Regions from separate parts of the Azonexus sp. MM2026_4 genome, predicted to be linked through region 4. Evidence: predicted binding sites of a transcription regulator. Region 4 holds the regulator's gene; each other region holds the start of a gene.
The links. The regulator sigma-54, encoded in region 4, starts transcription at its own class of promoters, with help from an activator protein. The targets are predictions, from matches to a motif close to TGGCACGCTTNCTGCTNA.
Positions count from the first base shown of each region.

Region 1: the regulator sigma-54 is predicted to act here: its motif matches at 1,493-1,510, upstream of nifN (nitrogenase iron-molybdenum cofactor biosynthesis protein NifN).
Region 2: the regulator sigma-54 is predicted to act here: its motif matches at 2,577-2,594, upstream of nifE (nitrogenase iron-molybdenum cofactor biosynthesis protein NifE).
Region 3: the regulator sigma-54 is predicted to act here: its motif matches at 2,260-2,277, upstream of vnfD (nitrogenase vanadium-iron protein, alpha chain).

Region 1 covers NZ_CM148380.1:1,860,312-1,864,503, reverse strand. The annotation lists gene AC0KWY_RS08585 (hypothetical protein) at 152-373, opposite strand; gene AC0KWY_RS08580 (hypothetical protein) at 396-905, opposite strand; gene AC0KWY_RS08575 (hypothetical protein) at 1,041-1,286, shown strand; gene nifN (nitrogenase iron-molybdenum cofactor biosynthesis protein NifN) at 1,543-2,946, shown strand; gene AC0KWY_RS08565 (NifB/NifX family molybdenum-iron cluster-binding protein) at 2,909-3,382, shown strand; gene AC0KWY_RS08560 (SoxR reducing system RseC family protein) at 3,379-3,846, shown strand; gene AC0KWY_RS08555 (NifX-associated nitrogen fixation protein) at 3,836-4,192, shown strand, end outside.
Region 2 covers NZ_CM148380.1:1,873,732-1,877,923, forward strand. The annotation lists gene AC0KWY_RS08635 (TonB-dependent receptor plug domain-containing protein) at 1-1,033, shown strand, start outside; gene nifE (nitrogenase iron-molybdenum cofactor biosynthesis protein NifE) at 1,152-2,549, opposite strand; gene AC0KWY_RS08645 (ComEA family DNA-binding protein) at 2,668-3,714, opposite strand; gene AC0KWY_RS08650 (potassium transporter Kup) at 3,899-4,192, opposite strand, start outside.
Region 3 covers NZ_CM148380.1:215,244-219,435, forward strand. The annotation lists gene vnfK (V-containing nitrogenase subunit beta) at 1-387, opposite strand, end outside; gene vnfG (V-containing nitrogenase subunit delta) at 413-757, opposite strand; gene vnfD (nitrogenase vanadium-iron protein, alpha chain) at 754-2,181, opposite strand; gene AC0KWY_RS00970 (energy transducer TonB) at 2,454-3,092, opposite strand; gene AC0KWY_RS00975 (ABC transporter ATP-binding protein) at 3,089-3,883, opposite strand; gene AC0KWY_RS00980 (FecCD family ABC transporter permease) at 3,895-4,192, opposite strand, start outside.
Region 4 covers NZ_CM148380.1:2,917,229-2,921,420, reverse strand. The annotation lists gene recX (recombination regulator RecX) at 1-363, shown strand, start outside; gene lptB (LPS export ABC transporter ATP-binding protein) at 360-1,094, shown strand; gene AC0KWY_RS13770 (RNA polymerase factor sigma-54) at 1,122-2,579, shown strand; gene hpf (ribosome hibernation-promoting factor, HPF/YfiA family) at 2,594-2,920, shown strand; gene ptsN (PTS IIA-like nitrogen regulatory protein PtsN) at 2,977-3,426, shown strand; gene hprK (HPr(Ser) kinase/phosphatase) at 3,436-4,192, shown strand, end outside.

The DNA.
Region 1 (4,192 bases), 1.1 Mb from region 4:
TTGCATTTTGCATATGAACGGGGGGTGAATTTTTGCAGCCGTTTTTCGACATCTCGGAACCGGGGGCGAGCGCCTGGTTGGCCCTGGCGTCGAACCTGCCGCTTGTTGATTTGGCGTATTCCCCAGTGCGGATGATCTCGCCGGGCTGGCGTCAATCGCCGTCGTCAAACTCCACGCCATGCAGCGAAGGGCCCGGATTGCCGCCAGCGGAACTCGAAAAGTCGCGCTTTGCGGCTGCCAGCTTCACCCCGTACTGGCGTTCGAAGTCCCGGCGGCTGCGCCACTCCCTGAGCTGCAGGAAAAGCCCGAGCAGCAGTGCGGCCAGGCAGGACGCGCATTTCTGCGCTGGTGGTGGCGGTTCGGGACGGTTCATGGCGCGCCGCCGGGTGACCCGGTCAGGGGGCGGGCGTTGTTTCGGTCGGGCTTGTCGGTACGGCGAGTCGGGCAATGGCGCCCGCCTTGGCGACGAGCGCGCCGGCAATGAACAACTCGGTGACCGAGACGGCGAGCTCGAGTTTGAGGTCGGCCGTCAGGGAAGCGAAGGATGAGTTGATCTCCGCAAACAGGAAGGCGCGATACAGAACCCAGACCACGCTGGGCAGGGCTTTCGCTGCCAGCCACAGACCGAGCAGGGCGATGCCGACCCGGGCCAGTTCGTGGCCCCGCACCGACAGTCTGTTGTCATGCACGGTGCGGGGGACGATGGTGTGGGCGACGACCATGGGGCAAAACCAGAGCCATGCGGCGAAAAGCAGGAAAAGCCCACCGACGAAATAGCGGCCGTACTGAACCGAGGGGCTTGTCTCCAGCGTCGATGGAAAGGTGGTGAAGTAGGCGAGACTGGACAGGATCAGCCATACGGCAAACAGCCTGACAGCGGTACCGACGAGTTGTTGCGGAGTCATGAAATCCTCGGAAAAGGCAGGGACAGTTGAGCCCCGTGTTGCACGCAGGGGGCTGTACTGACCAATGTCGTAGTGATTTCAGCATCATATCCGGTTAAGCTGGACCGCATACTTCCGATCCGAAGGGGATATCTCATGCGCCACGGTCAACCACGAGCTAGCGCTTCATCCGGCGGCGATCTGGCGCAGTACGCCGATACCATTGCCCGGATGCAGCGGGCCCTGCATCGCATTTACGCCAACAAGAAGGCGATCAGCGAAAGTCTTCTGCGGTCTGCTGCCGCCTTGCGCACGATTTCGGCGGCAGGGGGCAGTCGTCGCAGCAATCCCGAGTCGTCGTCCTGCCGACGGCAAGGCAGCAGCGCCGGTCCGGCTGCTTGAGGCAGCAAATGGCACGGCGCGGCAGGTGACGCCGGCTACCTCCCCTACGCCTGAGTCGCAGAAACTCTGGACTATCCGCGCCGGAATGGCGGGGTACTGGCTGCCGCGGCCGATGCGCTGCGCTGGTGCATTGTTCGTCATCGGGTTTGTCGGGTTTGCGACAGATTAATGATTAGCAAGTTGTTGTTTTGATTGTGTTGTTTTCTTGGCGCGTTCATTGCTTTGAGGTGGGCAATCTCTGAGGAGCGATGCTCATATGGCCGAAATCATCCAATCGAAGAAGGCGCTGGCGGTGAATCCGTTGAAGGTGAGCCAGCCGGTCGGCGCGTCGCTGGCATTTCTCGGGCTCAACCGCAGCCTGCCGCTGATGCATGGCTCGCAGGGCTGCACGGCCTTCGGCAAAGTGTTCTTCGTGCGCCATTTCCGCGAGCCGATCCCGCTGCAGACGACGGCGATGGACCAGGTGTCGTCGATCATGGGCGCCGACGAGAACGTGGTCGAGGCCTTGCGTACGCTTTCCGACAAGAGCAAACCGGACATCATCGGCCTGGTGACGACCGGTCTCTCCGAGACGCAGGGCACCGATATCCTGCGCACGGTCAAGGAATTCCGCGCCGCCCACCCGGAATTCGACGGCGTGGCGGTGGTCCCGGTCAATACGCCGGATTACCTGGGCTGCCTGGAGAGCGGCTTCGCGCTGGCGGTCGAGGCGCTGATCCGGACGCTGGTGCCGGCGAGCGATTGCGCCGGGCGGCGGCCGAAGCAGGTCAATGTGCTGGCCTCGGCGATGCTGACGCCGGGCGACATCGAGGCGATCAAGGAGTGGATCGAGGCTTTCGGCCTGCGCCCGGTGGTGGTCCCGGACATCGGCGATTCGCTCGACGGCCACCTGGTCGAGGCCGAGTATTCGGCGCTCACCATCGGCGGCACGCCGCGCGTCGAGATCGAGGCGCTGGGCGAGTCGGCGGCGACCCTGGTGGTCGGGCCGTCGCTGGCCAAGGCCGCTGACATTCTCAAGGAACGCACCGGCGTTCCCGATTTCCGCTTCACCGGCCTGATGGGGCTCGACGATTGCGATGCCTTCACCCAGGCGCTGGCGGAGATTTCCGGGCGCGAGGTGCCGGCGAAGGTGGAGCGGCAGCGCGCCCAGTTGCAGGACGCGATGGTCGACAGCCATTTCATGCTCGGTTTCGCGCGCATCGCGCTCGCCGCCGATCCCGACCTGCTCGGCATGCAGGTGCGTTTCCTGAGCGGCATGGGCGCCGAGGTGGTGGCGGCGGTCAGCCCGCATCGTCACGAAAGCCTCGCCGCGCTGCCGCTCGCCAAGGTCATCGTCGGCGATCTGGAAGACATGGAAGTGGCGGCGCGCGCCGGCGGTGCGCAACTGGTGATCGCCAACTCGCACGCGGTGGATACCGCGCGCCGGCTCGCTCTGCCGCTGCTCCGGGCCGGCTTCCCGCAGTACGACACGATGGGCGGTTACGCCCGTACCTGGGTGGGTTACCGCGGTTCGCGGCAGGCCCTGTTCGATATCGCCAACCTGATGCTGGGACAACACCATGAACTCGAAGCCTATCGTTCTTTCTACTGGAGCGACGACCGCGATGGCGTCGGACAGCGCCATGTCGTCACGTCGTCTGCAACTGGTCTGGTCCATTAAGCAGGCGCCGCAGGCCGTGTTGCGCGTTGCCTTCGCCTCCACCGACCGGACCCGGGTCAACCAGCACTTCGGCGCCGCCGAGGGTTTCGCCGTCTATGACGTGACGCCGGACAAGGCGACGCTGGTCGGCGTCGCCGAATTCGCCGAGGAGGCGATGGACGGCAACGAGGACAAGCTGCTGGCCAAGGTCGGCTACCTGTCCGGCTGCGCCGCGGTCTATGTGATGGCGATCGGCGCCTCGGCGATCAAGAAGCTGCTGGCCGCCGGCATCCAGCCGATCCGCGTCGGCGAGGTCGATGCCATCGACGACCTGCTGGTCGAGATTTCCGGCGCCATGCGCGACGGCGGCGTGCCCTGGATCGATCGCGCGCTGGCCGCGCAACGCAAGGACAACGACCGCTTTGCGGCGATGGAAGACGAGGGGTGGCAGGGATGAGCGCGCTCCTTGAACACCGCGGCGTCGTGCAGCGGGTAGCCGACGGCAAGGCCGTCATCGCCATGGAAACGAGCGGCTGTTCGTCCTGCGGTCACGGCGGCAGTTGCGGCATCGGCAAGATGGCGGCGGGGCGCCCGGCGACCCTGCTGACGCTGCCGACGAGCGAGGAATTGCGGCCGGGCGACGTGGTCGCCGTCGTGCTGCCGCAAAGCCGCCTGACCACCTCGGCGCTGCTCGGCTACCTGTTTCCGGCGCTCGCCATGCTGATCGGCGCCGGGCTCGGCACCAGTTTCGACGGCAGCGACGGCGGCACGGCGATCGGCGCCATGCTCGGTTTCCTGATCGCCATCGTCCTCGCCCGCCTGGTCATCGGCCTGCTGCCCGGGCTGATGCCGGCACCGCAACTGCTGGCCCGGCCCCAACCCGCAAGAATTTCCCCCAAGGAGTTTCACCATGAGCACTGATCCGATTTTCGAGACCGACTTCATCAAGGAGATGGCGCGCCAGATGCGCGCGTTGGACACCTACGGCACCTACAGCGGCTGGACCGTCGAACAGATCCTCGACCCCTTCGTCCTGACCAAGGAACGCAAGGCGGGCATTCCGCTGATCGGCGACCCGGACGACGAGACGATCTCGCGCGTCAAGGCCTTCTACAACGCGATTGCCGTGCTGATCGAGAAGGAATGCAAGCTGCTGGCGGTGCCGCTGGTGCACCTGACGCACGAAGGTTTCGGCCGCGCCCTGATCACCGTCGGCAAGCTGGTCGCCGTCGACAAGACCTTGCGCGACGTGCATCGCTTCGGCTTC
Region 2 (4,192 bases), 1.0 Mb from region 4:
GGGAAAGAGCGATGCGAAGACGACCCGCGCCTACCCGCTGATCGAAAAAACCGACTACACGCAAACCCAGTATGCCGGCCGCTACATCCTGCCGATTGGCGAACACACGTTGACGCTCGGCCTCGGCCAGCAGAACGACAAGCTCAACATCATCAACAACACGAGCCAGGAAGGCGATCGCACCAACAACTACGTGCTTGCCCAGGGAGACATCCGTTTCAATCACGAATGGAGCCTGCTCGCGGGCGTCAGGCATGACCGTTTCAACGAATTCGGCGACGCGACGACGCCGCGTCTCTCGGTGCAGTACGCACCCGGCAACTGGCGATTCCGGGCCGGTTACGGCGAAGCCTTCCGCGCCCCCTCGGTGCTCGAACAATATGCCACCTTCCGCCGCGGCACCTTCCTGATCCTGGGGAACAGCACCCTGGAACCCGAAGAAAGCCGCAGTTTTGAACTGGCAGCCGGGTTTACGGGGAGCAATTTCAAGCTCGACCTGTCCGCCTATGAAACGCGCAGCAAGAACTTGATCACGACCATTTCGGCGCCCCGATTGCCAACCGATCCCTTCGGCGTGCTATCGCGTTCGGTGTACACCAATATCGGCAAGGTCACGATCAAAGGCATCGAGTTGAGCGGCGCCTGGCAGATCAGCCAGGCCTGGTCGCTGAAAGCCAGCTACGAGCATATCGATGCCCGCAACGACGAAACCGGCGACCGGCTGACCGGCAGACCCGGCAACATCGCGCGCATGGGAGTCCGTTTCGAGCAGGGCGGCTGGACGGCAGACCTGCAGGGGCGTTACTACTTCAATTACTACAACGCCCACAACACGATACGCGGCCTCAACCTCTCCAGCGATTACGGAACGACCGACCTCAAGGTCGGCTACCGCATCAACCCGCAGTTCTCGGTGGCGGCTGGCGTGACCAACCTGTTCGATCGCCAGGCACCGGACAACTGGGGTTCGATGTATTCGCTGGAAGACCCACCAAAGCGCTTCTTCTACGTGAGCGGCAGCTACCGCTTCTGATCCCTCGGCTCCTCCGTTCAGAAGATTAAGCGGAGGGTGCCACGGCGCCCTCCGTCTGCTGCAGCAACCCGCCACCAGCGCGGCGCATGCGGCATTCCTGACGAAAGCCGCTGCCGCTTCAGGCCGCCAGCGCCGTCCCCGAAACCGCCTTCGCCCACGGCGCCGGTTTCCTGACCGCGGCCCACACCGGGCTTTCCATCGACAGCGCCAGTTGGCGGGCGAGTTCGCTCATGCCGGCGTAGCCGGCATAGCCGAATTCGCGTTCCTGGTTGATGTCGAGGAAGGGAATGCGCGCCTTCAGTGCGGTGTACAGGTTGCGGCCGCCGGCGATCAGGATGTCGGCCTGATACTCGTGATAGGTCGACAACAGCGCCTTGGGGCTGCCGTCGTCGATCATCTTGGTGTCCTCGCCCATCAGTTCGCGGATGCGCGCCTTGTCCTCTTCGGTCGATTTCTTGGTACCGGTGGCGACCACCTTCATGCCGAGATCCTGCAGCGCCGAGACGATCGACCACGACTTGACGCCGCCGGTGTAGAGCAGAACGCGCTTGTCCTTGAGGCGGGCGCGCCAGGGTTCGAGGGCGGCGTGCGCCTTGGCTTCCTCGCGGGCGATCACCGCCTCGGTACGGGCGATCAGCTCGGGATCGCCGATCAGCCGGGCGAAATCGCGCAACGCATTGGAGACGTCCTGGACGCCGTAGAAGCTGCCTTCGAAATACGGCTGGCCGTAGTTTTCCTGCATCTTGCGCGCCACGTTGAGCAGCGCCTTGGCGCAGACGACCATGTTCACCTTCGCCCGATGCATGGTCTGCACTTCGTGGAAGCGGGCGTCGCCGGACAGCGTGCACAGGATGCGGTAGCCGAGTTCGTCGAACAGCGGCGCGACGTGCCAGAACTCGCCGGCGATGTTGTATTCGCCGATCAGGTTGATGTCATAGGTCGGCAGGCCGTCCGGGCGCGGCTTCGCCGGTTCCGGTTCGCGCGTGCCGATGACGTGCTTGAACATCGCCTCGCCGGCCAGCCGGTTGCCGAGGTTCTTGGTACCGTAGAAACCGGCCGCATCGACCGGCACCACCGGCACGCCCCAGCGCTCGGCGGCGGCCTTGCAGACCGCCTCGATGTCGTCGCCGATCAGTGCGGTGACGCAGGTGTTGTAGATGAAGACGGCGGCCGGCGCATAGCTGTCGACGGCCTGCTTGATCGCATGGAACAGGCGTTTCTCGCTGCGCCCCATGACGACGTCGGTTTCCGACAGGTCGGTGGTCATGCCGATCTTGTACAGGGTGACGCCCGAGGAGCGCGCGCCACGGTTGTCCCACGAGGAACCGGCGCAGGCGATCGGCCCGTGCACGATGTGGGCGACGTCGGCAATCGGCAGCAACGCGATCTGGGCGCCGTCGAAGGCGCAACCGCCAGCCGTGGCGCCGGGCTTGGGCTTGGCACAGCCCGACTTTTCCTTGTGGTTGTGGCTGCAGGCGGGCTCGTCGAGCAGGGCCTGGATTTCGCTGGTTTTCATGCGCATCTCCGGTAGTCCGCAGACTACTCAGCAAGATGGGTGCCACCAGCCAAGTCACTGATTTTTCGTAAAAACCTAGAAAAACGGGCTTGTCGCCTTTACGACAAGCCCGTCCCGTTCAGACGCGCAGGCTGGCGCCGAGCTTTTCCAGCAGCTTGGGACCGAGCCCCTTGACCCGCAGCAGGTCGGCGACGCTGGCGTAAGGACGACCGGCGACGATGGCGGCCGCGACCGCGCGGCTGAGCCCCTTGAGCGCGGCCAGTTCATCGACGCTCGCCGCATTGACCGAGAGCGTGGCCGGCTGCACCGCGGCAGCCGGCGCTTTCGCCGCGGCCTTCTTCGCCACCGGCTTGGCCGGCGACGCGGCCGGTGCCGGCGCCAGCGACGGGACAGCGGCAGCGGTGGCGATGGCAGCGCTGTCAGCGGTGGTCGCAGCAGCGGCAGCGGATGCCGCGACAGCTACGACCGGCAGATTGCGGTAATCGCGCGTCAGGTAGCCGGCCGCCGTCCACTCGCGCAGCATCACGGTCAGCGCCGCGTCGCTGGCGCCGACTGCCGGCACCGTGTAGCGGCAATCGGTCCATGCCTCGCCACCGGCCAGCCGGCCGAGGATCAGGCTGGCCACCGGGGTGCCGGTCCAGGCGCCGCCGGCGTAGGGCGTCGTCAGCGCCCACACCTCGAGGGCCAGGGTGCCGCTGAGGTTGTCGGCGGAGCGCGGATTGGCGATGCGGTCGACGGAAATTTCGGCGGTGCCGTCGGCGACCCGGCAGGCAACGGCGCCTTCCAGCGTCGGCTGGGCGAAAGACTGCGGCGCCGGATAGATCGCCAGGTCGCGCACCTCGACGCTGCCGTCGGCATCGCCGGCAACCAGCATCAGCGCCATGGTGAAGGCGTCTGGCCCGGCCGGCGGCAGGGCGGCGACGCAGGCATCGACATTGAAACAGCCGGGCAGCGGCTGCAGCGGAAATTCGGCGACCTTGACGCCGGCCGGCGCGCGGTCGGCAAAGCCGGCGCCGCTCGCCCACAACTGCAGCGACCAGTGGCTGCCGTCCTGCAGATCGCTGGCGGCGAGCGTCACTTCGGCGTTGAGATGAACGCTGTCGCCGGCAAAGCGATAGCCATGGTTGGCACCGAGGGCGGTAGCCGGGGACGGGATTGCGGACACGGTCTTCTCCGAGGAAAAAAGCCGCGCATTATAGGCCGCAAAATATTTAAATCAATCAATCGCTTACGATAATTTTTATGCACAACGAAGGTGCATGCCAGGCGGATTTCTGTCGCAAAAACGACAAGCCGCCCATGACGGGCGGCTGGCCTTGGCGTCGGAACGGCGCAGCGCGCCGGCGCTATCAGATCACCAGTTGTGTCCCCAGTTCGACGACCCGGTTGGTCGGAATGTGGAAGAAATCGCTGGCGCTGGTGGCGTTCTTCGACATCAGCGCGAACAGGCGCGCACGCAGCGGCGTGAAGCGCTGGGTCAGCGCCGGCACGATGGTCTCGCGGGACAGGTAAAAGGTCGTTTCCATCAGGTCGAAACGCTCGCCCAGGCGCTTGCACTGGTCGAGCGCGCCGGGCACGTCGGGACTTTCCATGAAGCCGTAGCGGATCACCACGCGCATGAAGCCCTTGCCCATGCGGTGCAG
Region 3 (4,192 bases), 2.0 Mb from region 4:
GCGGATGCAGCCTTCGATGTCGTCGCCGATGACTTCGGTCGAGCAGGTGGTGATGATCGGGATCAGGCGCAGCTCGGGATAGCGCCGGGCAAGCACCAGCACCCCTTCCTCGACCCGCTTGGCACCGCCGAAGACGGCTGAATCCTCGTGCAGCGAGGTTGACGCGACGTCGAAGTTTTCCTTGAAGTGCTGGGCGAAGAGCAGGCGGACGAACATCGTGCAGCCCTGGCCGCCGTGCACCAGCGGGATGCAGTCCTTGACGCCGATGCCGGCATACTGCGCGCCGGCCGGCTGACAGTCGTACATCGGGTTGATGATGCCGGCCCGCTCGCGCGGTACCAGCTTGACCTCGGCCGGCTTCTGCGCGGCAATGTCACAGGTAGTCATGATTTTTCCTTTTCTCGGCGGACGATCAATACAGGTGGTGATTCAGTTCGCGGTTGGTGGATTTGGTGATCACCGTTTCCACCAGGCGGGCCTTGAGACCGTCCATCAGTTGCTTGACCTCGGCTTTGGTGCTGCTGTTGATCCAGGGGAAACGCGCCCTGAAATCACGCACCACGATCACCGCGTCGGAGTAGAAGAGCTTTTCCAGCGGCGTCGTCCGCGCCGGCTGGCCGCCGGTGAGCAGGGTTTCCACCTGGCCGAGGACGCCGTCGATGTTTTCCTGACGGTCCCAGGTGCGGGAAAAGAACTGCCACAGGCAGCGTTCCTGGACGTAGTCGTACAGGTCGTCGAGTTTGTCTTCGAGCATCATGCGGCCTCCCGGATGCGTTCCGGCACCTGGTAGGGGTTGGCGTCGCGGATATCGACCGCGGCCAGGTGGCGGAGGGGGTTGTAGACCGCGTTGTACATGTCGCGGGCGAGATTGACGAAACCTTCGAAGCCCATGTACGGGCCGTTGTGGTAGGCGTGGCCATTGACGTAGGGAATGTGCAGCTTCTTCACCAGTTCGCCGACGCGCGGGCCGGTGAAGATGACGTCCGGCTTGACCAGGTCGATGATCTCGAAGAACTCCAGCTCGTTGCCGTCGTCGATGTAGTAGGTGCCTTCCTGGCCGCGCGCGATGACCTTCTCGAAGTCTTCTTCATGGCCGAACTTGGAGGACATGGCGACGACGTGCACGCCGAGGTCGTCCTCGACCGACTTGGTCCAGTGCCAGAGGCGCGGGCCGCCGGTCCAGATCGCCATCTTCTTGCCCTGCAGGCGTTCCTTGTACCAGTCGAGCTTCGGCTTCCACTTCGCTTCTTCCTCGGCGATCAGGGCTTCGCCCTTCTCTTCGATGCCGAAGAAGGCGCAGATTTTGCGGATGCCTTCGGCCATGTAGTTGAAGCCCCAGGAGTCGATGTCCAAGCGCGGGATGCCGTAGCGCTTCTTCAGTTCGTTGGCGATGTAGCCGGAGGAACGGGCGCAGTTCACCACGTTCAGCTTGGCCTGGTGCATGCAGCGCAGGTCGTCGTAGGTGCCGTTGCCGGTGAAGTGGGCGACGACCTGGATGCCGAGCTTGTCCCAGTAGGTTTGCAGCAACTGGGTGTCGCCCTGGATGTTGAAGTCGCCGATGAAGTTGATCGTGTATTCGCTGGTGATCTCCTTCTCCAGCGTGTTGACCTTCTCGTTGATCCAGCCGATGTTGAGCACGTGGTGGCCCTTCGACTGCGAGACGCCGGCGAAGCCCGGGCATTCGACGGTGAAGATATCGACGTCGGGACGCTCGCTCATCACCTTCTTGGTCACCGCCTTGATGTCGTCGCCGATCAGCGCCGTCGGGCAGGTGGTATAGACGATCATGCGCTTGATCTCGGGCATCTCGTCGAAGGCTTCGTTGATGCTCTGTTCCAGGCGCTTTTCACCACCGAACACGACATGCGATTCCTTCATGTCGGTTGACCACACGTACTTCATGTTGAAGTGGCCGTTGTCGGTCGGGTAGCGCTTGGTGTGCCAGGTGTCGTAGGCGCAGCCGAGCGGGCCGTGGATCATCTGGATGGTGTCCTTGAGCACGCCGCCGATCACCAGCTTGGCGCCGCAGAAGGCGCAGCCGCGTTCGGACAGGGTGCCGGGAATGGTGGCGGCGTTGGCGATGGGGAGGAACTCGCGGGTATCCTCGTTGGGCGCTTTGAGGTAGATGTGCTTCTCGCGCTCCGGAATGTCCTTGTCGCACTTCAAAAGGACCATGGGCATTTTCGTTCTCCTTGCAGAAGGAACCCCTTGCGGGGATCAGGGTTGGCTGCCAGTGCTTTGATTCGTCGGCAAACCTGTTCAGCAGGGAGCGTGCCAAGCCATTTTTTGGCGCCTTGCTGTTTTGCAAGTCATTGAAAATCAGCGATTTTTCCGGGTTTTCTCGATTTTGCGCGAGAGCGGCGACGGCTTCGCCAGGCGGCCGCCGGTTCGCCCGCGTACTTTCCTGGGTGAAGTGTTCTTGGGTGTTCAGGCGCGTACGCGCCGTGCCCGGCTCAACGCAGGTTGAAGACGACGGGAACGACGACCCAGGCGCTGACCGCCTCGCCGTCGCGCAGGGCGGGCGAGAAACGCCAGCGCGGCAGGGTTTCCAGCGCGGCGCGGTCAAGGCTTGCGTCGCCCGAGCTGGTGGCCAGGCTAAGCGTGGACACCGTGCCGTCGGCGGCGATCAGCACGCGGACCCGGACCTTGCCCTGGCGCGCCTGCTGGCGTGCCGTTTCCGGATAGGGCGGGCGCGGTGCGTAGCGCGCATACGGCAACTGGTCCGGCGACGGTGTGGCGCCGGCAGACGGGGTCGCGGCGGCGGCCTGCGGGGCGGCGCTGTCGCCGCTGGCGGGCGCTGTCGGCGCCTTGTCGCCGGTGGTTTCTGCAGGCGGTTCGGTGGGCGCCAGCGCGTCGGCCGCGGCCAGCGGCGGCGGTTTTGCCGCCGTTGGCAGGCGCTTTGCCGTAGGTGCGACGCGGCGGGCCGGCGTCGCCGGGGGGCTGGCGGTCGGTGCCACGCCCAGCGCCACCTCGATCGCCGGCGCTGGCGGCGGGGTGCCGGGCGGGGCGGCGCCAGGCCAGGCGAGGAGGATGCCATGCGCCAGCGACGAGGCCAGCAGCAGGCGGCCGAAAGGCGATGCCGCCGCCTTCATGGCGTGGCCAGCGCCGCGCCGGGTACGCAGAGGCGGGCGGGCTGCCCGTTGCGGCGGACGATTTCGTGGATTTCGGCGGCAATGCCGTAGGTCCGGTGCAGGTAGTCCTCGTTGATCACCTCGGCCGGCGGGCCGATCGTGCAAGCGCCGTGCCGGTCCAGCAAGAGCGCGCGCGTCGCGTGCAGCAGCGCGTGATCGGGATGGTGGGTGGTGAGCAGCACGGCGCGTTCGCCGTGCCGGACGAGGTCGCGGACCTGCGCCATGACCCGGGTCTGGTTGCCGTAATCGAGGTTGGCGGTCGGTTCGTCCATGACCAGGATCGGCGCCTCCTGCGCCAGTGCGCGGGCGATCAGCGCGAGCTGGCGTTCGCCGCCGCTGATCTCGGTACAGGCGGCGTCGGCGAGATGGGCGATGCCCAGCCGTTCGAGCGCCGCCGCGGCGATCCGCCGGTCGCCCGGGCCGGGCGCGGCGAAGCTGCCGAGGTGGGCGACGCGGCCCATGGCGACGACGTCGGCGACGGCGAACGGGAACGGCGGCGTGTGCGCCTGCGGCACGTAGGCGACGCGGCGGGCGAACTGCCGGCGCGACCAGCCGGCGACGTTGCTGCCAGCGATGCGGACCTCGCCGCCGAGCGCCGGCAGGAAGCCGAGCAGGGTCTTGAACAGCGTCGTCTTGCCGACGCCGTTGGGGCCGAGCAGGCACAGCAGTTCGCCGGCGGCGAGCGTGAAGGAGACGCCGGCGAGCACGGTGCGCCGGCCGTAGCCACAATGCAGTCGGTCGATTTCGAGCATCTTCGCCTTTCTCAGTGCCAGGCCTGCCGGCTGCGTTGCAGCAGGTAGAGGAAGAAGGGGGCGCCGATCACCGAAGTGACGATGCCGAGCGGAATCTCGACCGCGAACAGGGCGCGTGCCAGGTCGTCGACGGCGAGCAGGAAGGTGGCGCCGAGCAGCGCCGAGACCGGTAGCAGGCGGCGGTGGTCGGGGCCGACCAGCAACCGCGCGACGTGCGGGACGATCAGGCCGACCAGGCCGATGATGCCGCTGATCGCCACGGCGCCGGCGGTGACCAGCGTAGCGCCGACGATCACCAGGAAGCGCAGG
Region 4 (4,192 bases):
CGGTTGGCCGCCCAGGCCGAGTCCGGCGAGGCGCTGCTGGCGGTGCTCGATGCGCTGGAGCAGCAGGGGCTGCTGTCCGACGACCGCTATGCCAGGCAACGGGTGGTCGCCCGTGCCGGCCGCTATGGCAACGCCCGTCTGCGCCAGGAGTTGAAGCAGCGCGGTATCGGCGACAGCGAGATCGCGGCGGCGCTACCGGAGGCCGGCGACGAGCTGGAACGTTGCCGGGCGATCTGGGTCAGGAAGTTCGGCCAGCCGCCGGAATCTCCGGAAGAGCGTGCAAAACAGACGCGTTTCCTGCAGTATCGCGGCTTTTCCCATGAAGCGATCCGCCATGTCCTGCGTGGAGTCGAAGACGAATGAGCCTGCCGTCAGCCACCCTGTCCGCCCATAACCTGAAAAAGCGCTACAAGGCGCGGACTGTCGTCGAGGACGTTTCCTTCGCCGTCAGGTCGGGCGAGGTGGTCGGCCTGCTCGGTCCGAACGGCGCCGGCAAGACCACGTGTTTCTACATGGTCGTCGGTCTGGTGGTTGCCGATGGCGGCGAGGTCTATATCGACGAGGAGCGCTTGACCCATCAGGCGATGCATGCCCGGGCCCGCCTCGGACTGTCCTATCTGCCGCAGGAAGCATCGGTGTTCCGCAAGCTCAACGTCGAGGAAAACATCCAGGCGGTGCTGGAGTTGCAGAAGCTGACGCCGACCGAGATCGCCGCGCGGCTCGAGGAGTTGTTGAGCGAGCTGCATATCGGCCATGTCCGCCATGTCAATGCGGCGGCGCTTTCCGGCGGCGAGCGGCGGCGTGTCGAAATTGCCCGGGCGCTGGCGACCAATCCGCGTTTCATTCTGCTCGACGAACCTTTCGCCGGTGTCGATCCGATCGCCGTGCTGGAAATCCAGAAAATCATCCGTTTCCTCAAGGATCGCGGCATCGGTGTCCTGATTACCGACCACAATGTTCGCGAGACCCTCGGCATCTGCGATCACGCAGTGATCATCAACGCCGGTCACGTCCTGGCTTCCGGGCGGCCGGAAGAAATTGTCGACAATGAAAGCGTGCGCAAGGTATACCTTGGCGAACATTTCCGGCTTTGATTCCTACGTGACCAGACCATTCCCGCAATGAAACCGGCACTCCAGCTCAAACTCTCGCAACATCTCGCCCTGACGCCGCAGTTGCAGCAGTCGATCAAGCTGCTGCAACTGTCTACGGTCGAGATGCAGCAGGAGATCGAACGCTATCTGCTGGAAAACCCGATGCTGGAGCGCGACGACGACGGCCCGACCGAGTCGTATGCCGCCGCCCAGCAATTCGATTCGCCGGACAAGGCAAGCTCGGCAGAGACGGCAAGCCCACCGGAAAGTCACGAGGACGCTCAGGGCGAGCCGCCGATGACCCCGGACGACGTCGATGACGACCGCTGGTCGAGCGACGCCGGTACCTTCACCGGCGCCGGGCGTGACGAGGATGACGACAACGACCCGCAGGACAGTCACGCAGCCAATGTCAGCCTGCGCGAGCACCTCGGTTGGCAACTGGGAATGACCCAGATGTCGGAACGCGATCGCAGCCTGGTCCGTTTCCTGATCGAAGCGCTCGACGATGACGGTTATCTGGCGACGCCTCTCGATGAACTCTGGGAAACCCTGCCCGCCGAGTACGAAGTCGAACTCGAAGAGCTCGACATCGCCCTGCGCCACATCCAGAACTTCGATCCGACCGGTGTTGGCGCCCGCGATCTGCGCGAATGTCTGCTGCTGCAGCTCAAGGTCGAGGAAGATTGCGCCGAGCGGACGTTGGCCATGGCCATCGCCGACAAGCACCTGGAACTTCTGGCCGCCCGCGATTTTGCGCGGATTCGCCGACTCACCGGCTGTGACGACGAAATCCTCAAGGGCGCCCACGAACTGATCACCAGCCTCAATCCGCGGCCGGCCGCCGGCTATTCGCAGATCGAAGCGCGTTACATCACGCCCGATGTCATCGTCAAGAAACTCAAGGGCAAGTGGACGGCCTACATCAATCCGGACGCCTACCCTCGCCTGCGCATCAACCGCTTGTACGCGGAAATCCTCGCCAAGCAGCGGCGCGGCAACGGCAATCTGAGCGGCCAGTTGCAGGAAGCACGCTGGCTGATCAAGAACGTCCAGCAGCGTTTCGAGACCATCCACCGCGTCACCCAGGCCATCGTCGACCGCCAGCGCCAATTCTTCGAGCACGGCGAAGTCGCCATGCGGCCCCTGGTCCTGCGCGAGATTGCCGACCTGCTCGGCCTCCACGAATCGACCATTTCACGGGTGACCAGCCAGAAATACATGGCGACGCCGCGGGGAATTTTCGAGCTCAAATACTTCTTTGGCAGCCACGTATCCACCGATACTGGCGGTGCCTGTTCTGCCACCGCCATTCGTGCGCTGATCAAGCAATTGATTTCGGCGGAGGATGGCAAGAAGCCCTTGTCGGATAGTCAATTATCCGAAATACTAGGCCAGCAGGGAATCGTCGTTGCCCGACGCACGGTCGCCAAATACCGCGAATCGTTGAACATCCCGCCGGTCAATTTACGAAAGACCCTGTAGAGAGAGGAGAAAAAATGAATCTGCAAATCAGCGGTCATCATATTGAAGTTACCCCGGCCCTGCGCGAATACGTCGAGAACAAGCTCGAACCCGTTCTGCGTCACTTCGACAAGGTGACCGGCGTCAGCGTCGTGCTCTCGGTCGAGAAGCTCAAGCAGCAGGCTGAAGTTACCCTGCACGTGCCGGGCAAGGACATCCATGTCGAGGAAGCCGGCGACGATCTTTACGCAGCGATCGATGCCATGTTCGACAAGCTCGACCGCCAGGTCCAGAAGTACAAGCAGAAGGTGCAGGATCACCATCGCGGTGAGAAACCGTCGCAGCACCTTGAAGGCGAATAAGCCGGCCCTGACCGCAGCCATTCCCGGCTGCGGTCTTTTTGCTTCAACACTTTCCCATGACCCCCCTAGACAACATTCTGACTGCCGACCAGGTTCTGCTTGATTTGGATGCGAGCAGCAAGAAACGTGTTTTCGAACAGGCCGGGATGCTTTTCGAAGGTCGGCTCGGCATGGCCCGGACGCAGATTTTCGATAGCCTGTTTGCTCGCGAGAAGCTGGGCTCCACTGGCCTCGGTCAGGGCATCGCGATCCCGCATGGCCGCATCAAAGGCCTGAAACAGGCGGCCGGTGCACTAATCCGCCTGACCACACCGATTCCCTTCGATTCGCCGGACGGCCGCCCGGTCACCCTGCTATTCGTGTTGCTGGTGCCGGAGCAGGCGACCGAGGAGCATCTGCAGATCCTTTCCGAACTGGCGCAACGCTTCTCCGACCGGGCCTTCCGCGAAGCCCTGCTGGCGGCGCCCGACGTCGCAACCGTTCTCTCCCTGTTCAAGAAGTCCTGATTCCGCGCCGTGCGCCACATCAGCCTTGAACAGTTGTACCAGGACAACCGCGAGCAGTTGTTGTTCAACTGGGTAGTCGGCCAGCGTGCCGACCGTCGGGTCGAACTGAAGGCGGCGAGCAATTACGGCGCCGACGTCGTCGGCCACATCAACATCATTCACCCGGAACGCCTGCAGGTCATGGGGCAGGCCGAGTACGACTGGGCGATGCGGATCGGCGAACGCCGCTTCGGCCAGCTATTCAGCGATCTGTTGTCGGCCAGGACGCCGGCGATGATCGTTGCCGATGGACTCAAGCCGCCCGATTTCGTGCTCGAAGCCTGTCGGCAGGCCGATGTGCCGTTGATCCTTTCGCCCAAGCATTGTTCAGCGGTGATCGATCACCTGCGCATCTACCTTTCCGCTCGCCTCGCCGATACGGTCAGCCTGCACGGGGTATTCATGGACGTGCTCGGCATGGGCGTGCTGATCACCGGCGATTCCGGGGTCGGCAAGTCGGAACTGGCGCTCGAACTGATTTCCCGCGGCCACGGCCTGGTTGCCGACGACGTCGTCGAAATGGCGCGCATCGCGCCAACCACGATCGAGGGCCGTTGCCCCGGCATGCTGCGGGATTTCCTCGAGGTGCGCGGGCTCGGGCTGCTCAACATCCGTACCATCTTCGGCGAAACGGCGTCGCGCCGGAAAATGAAGCTGAAGCTGATCGTTCACCTGCAGCGGACGATCGCCGCCGAAGATGCACCACGCCTGCCGCTCGATGCGCAGA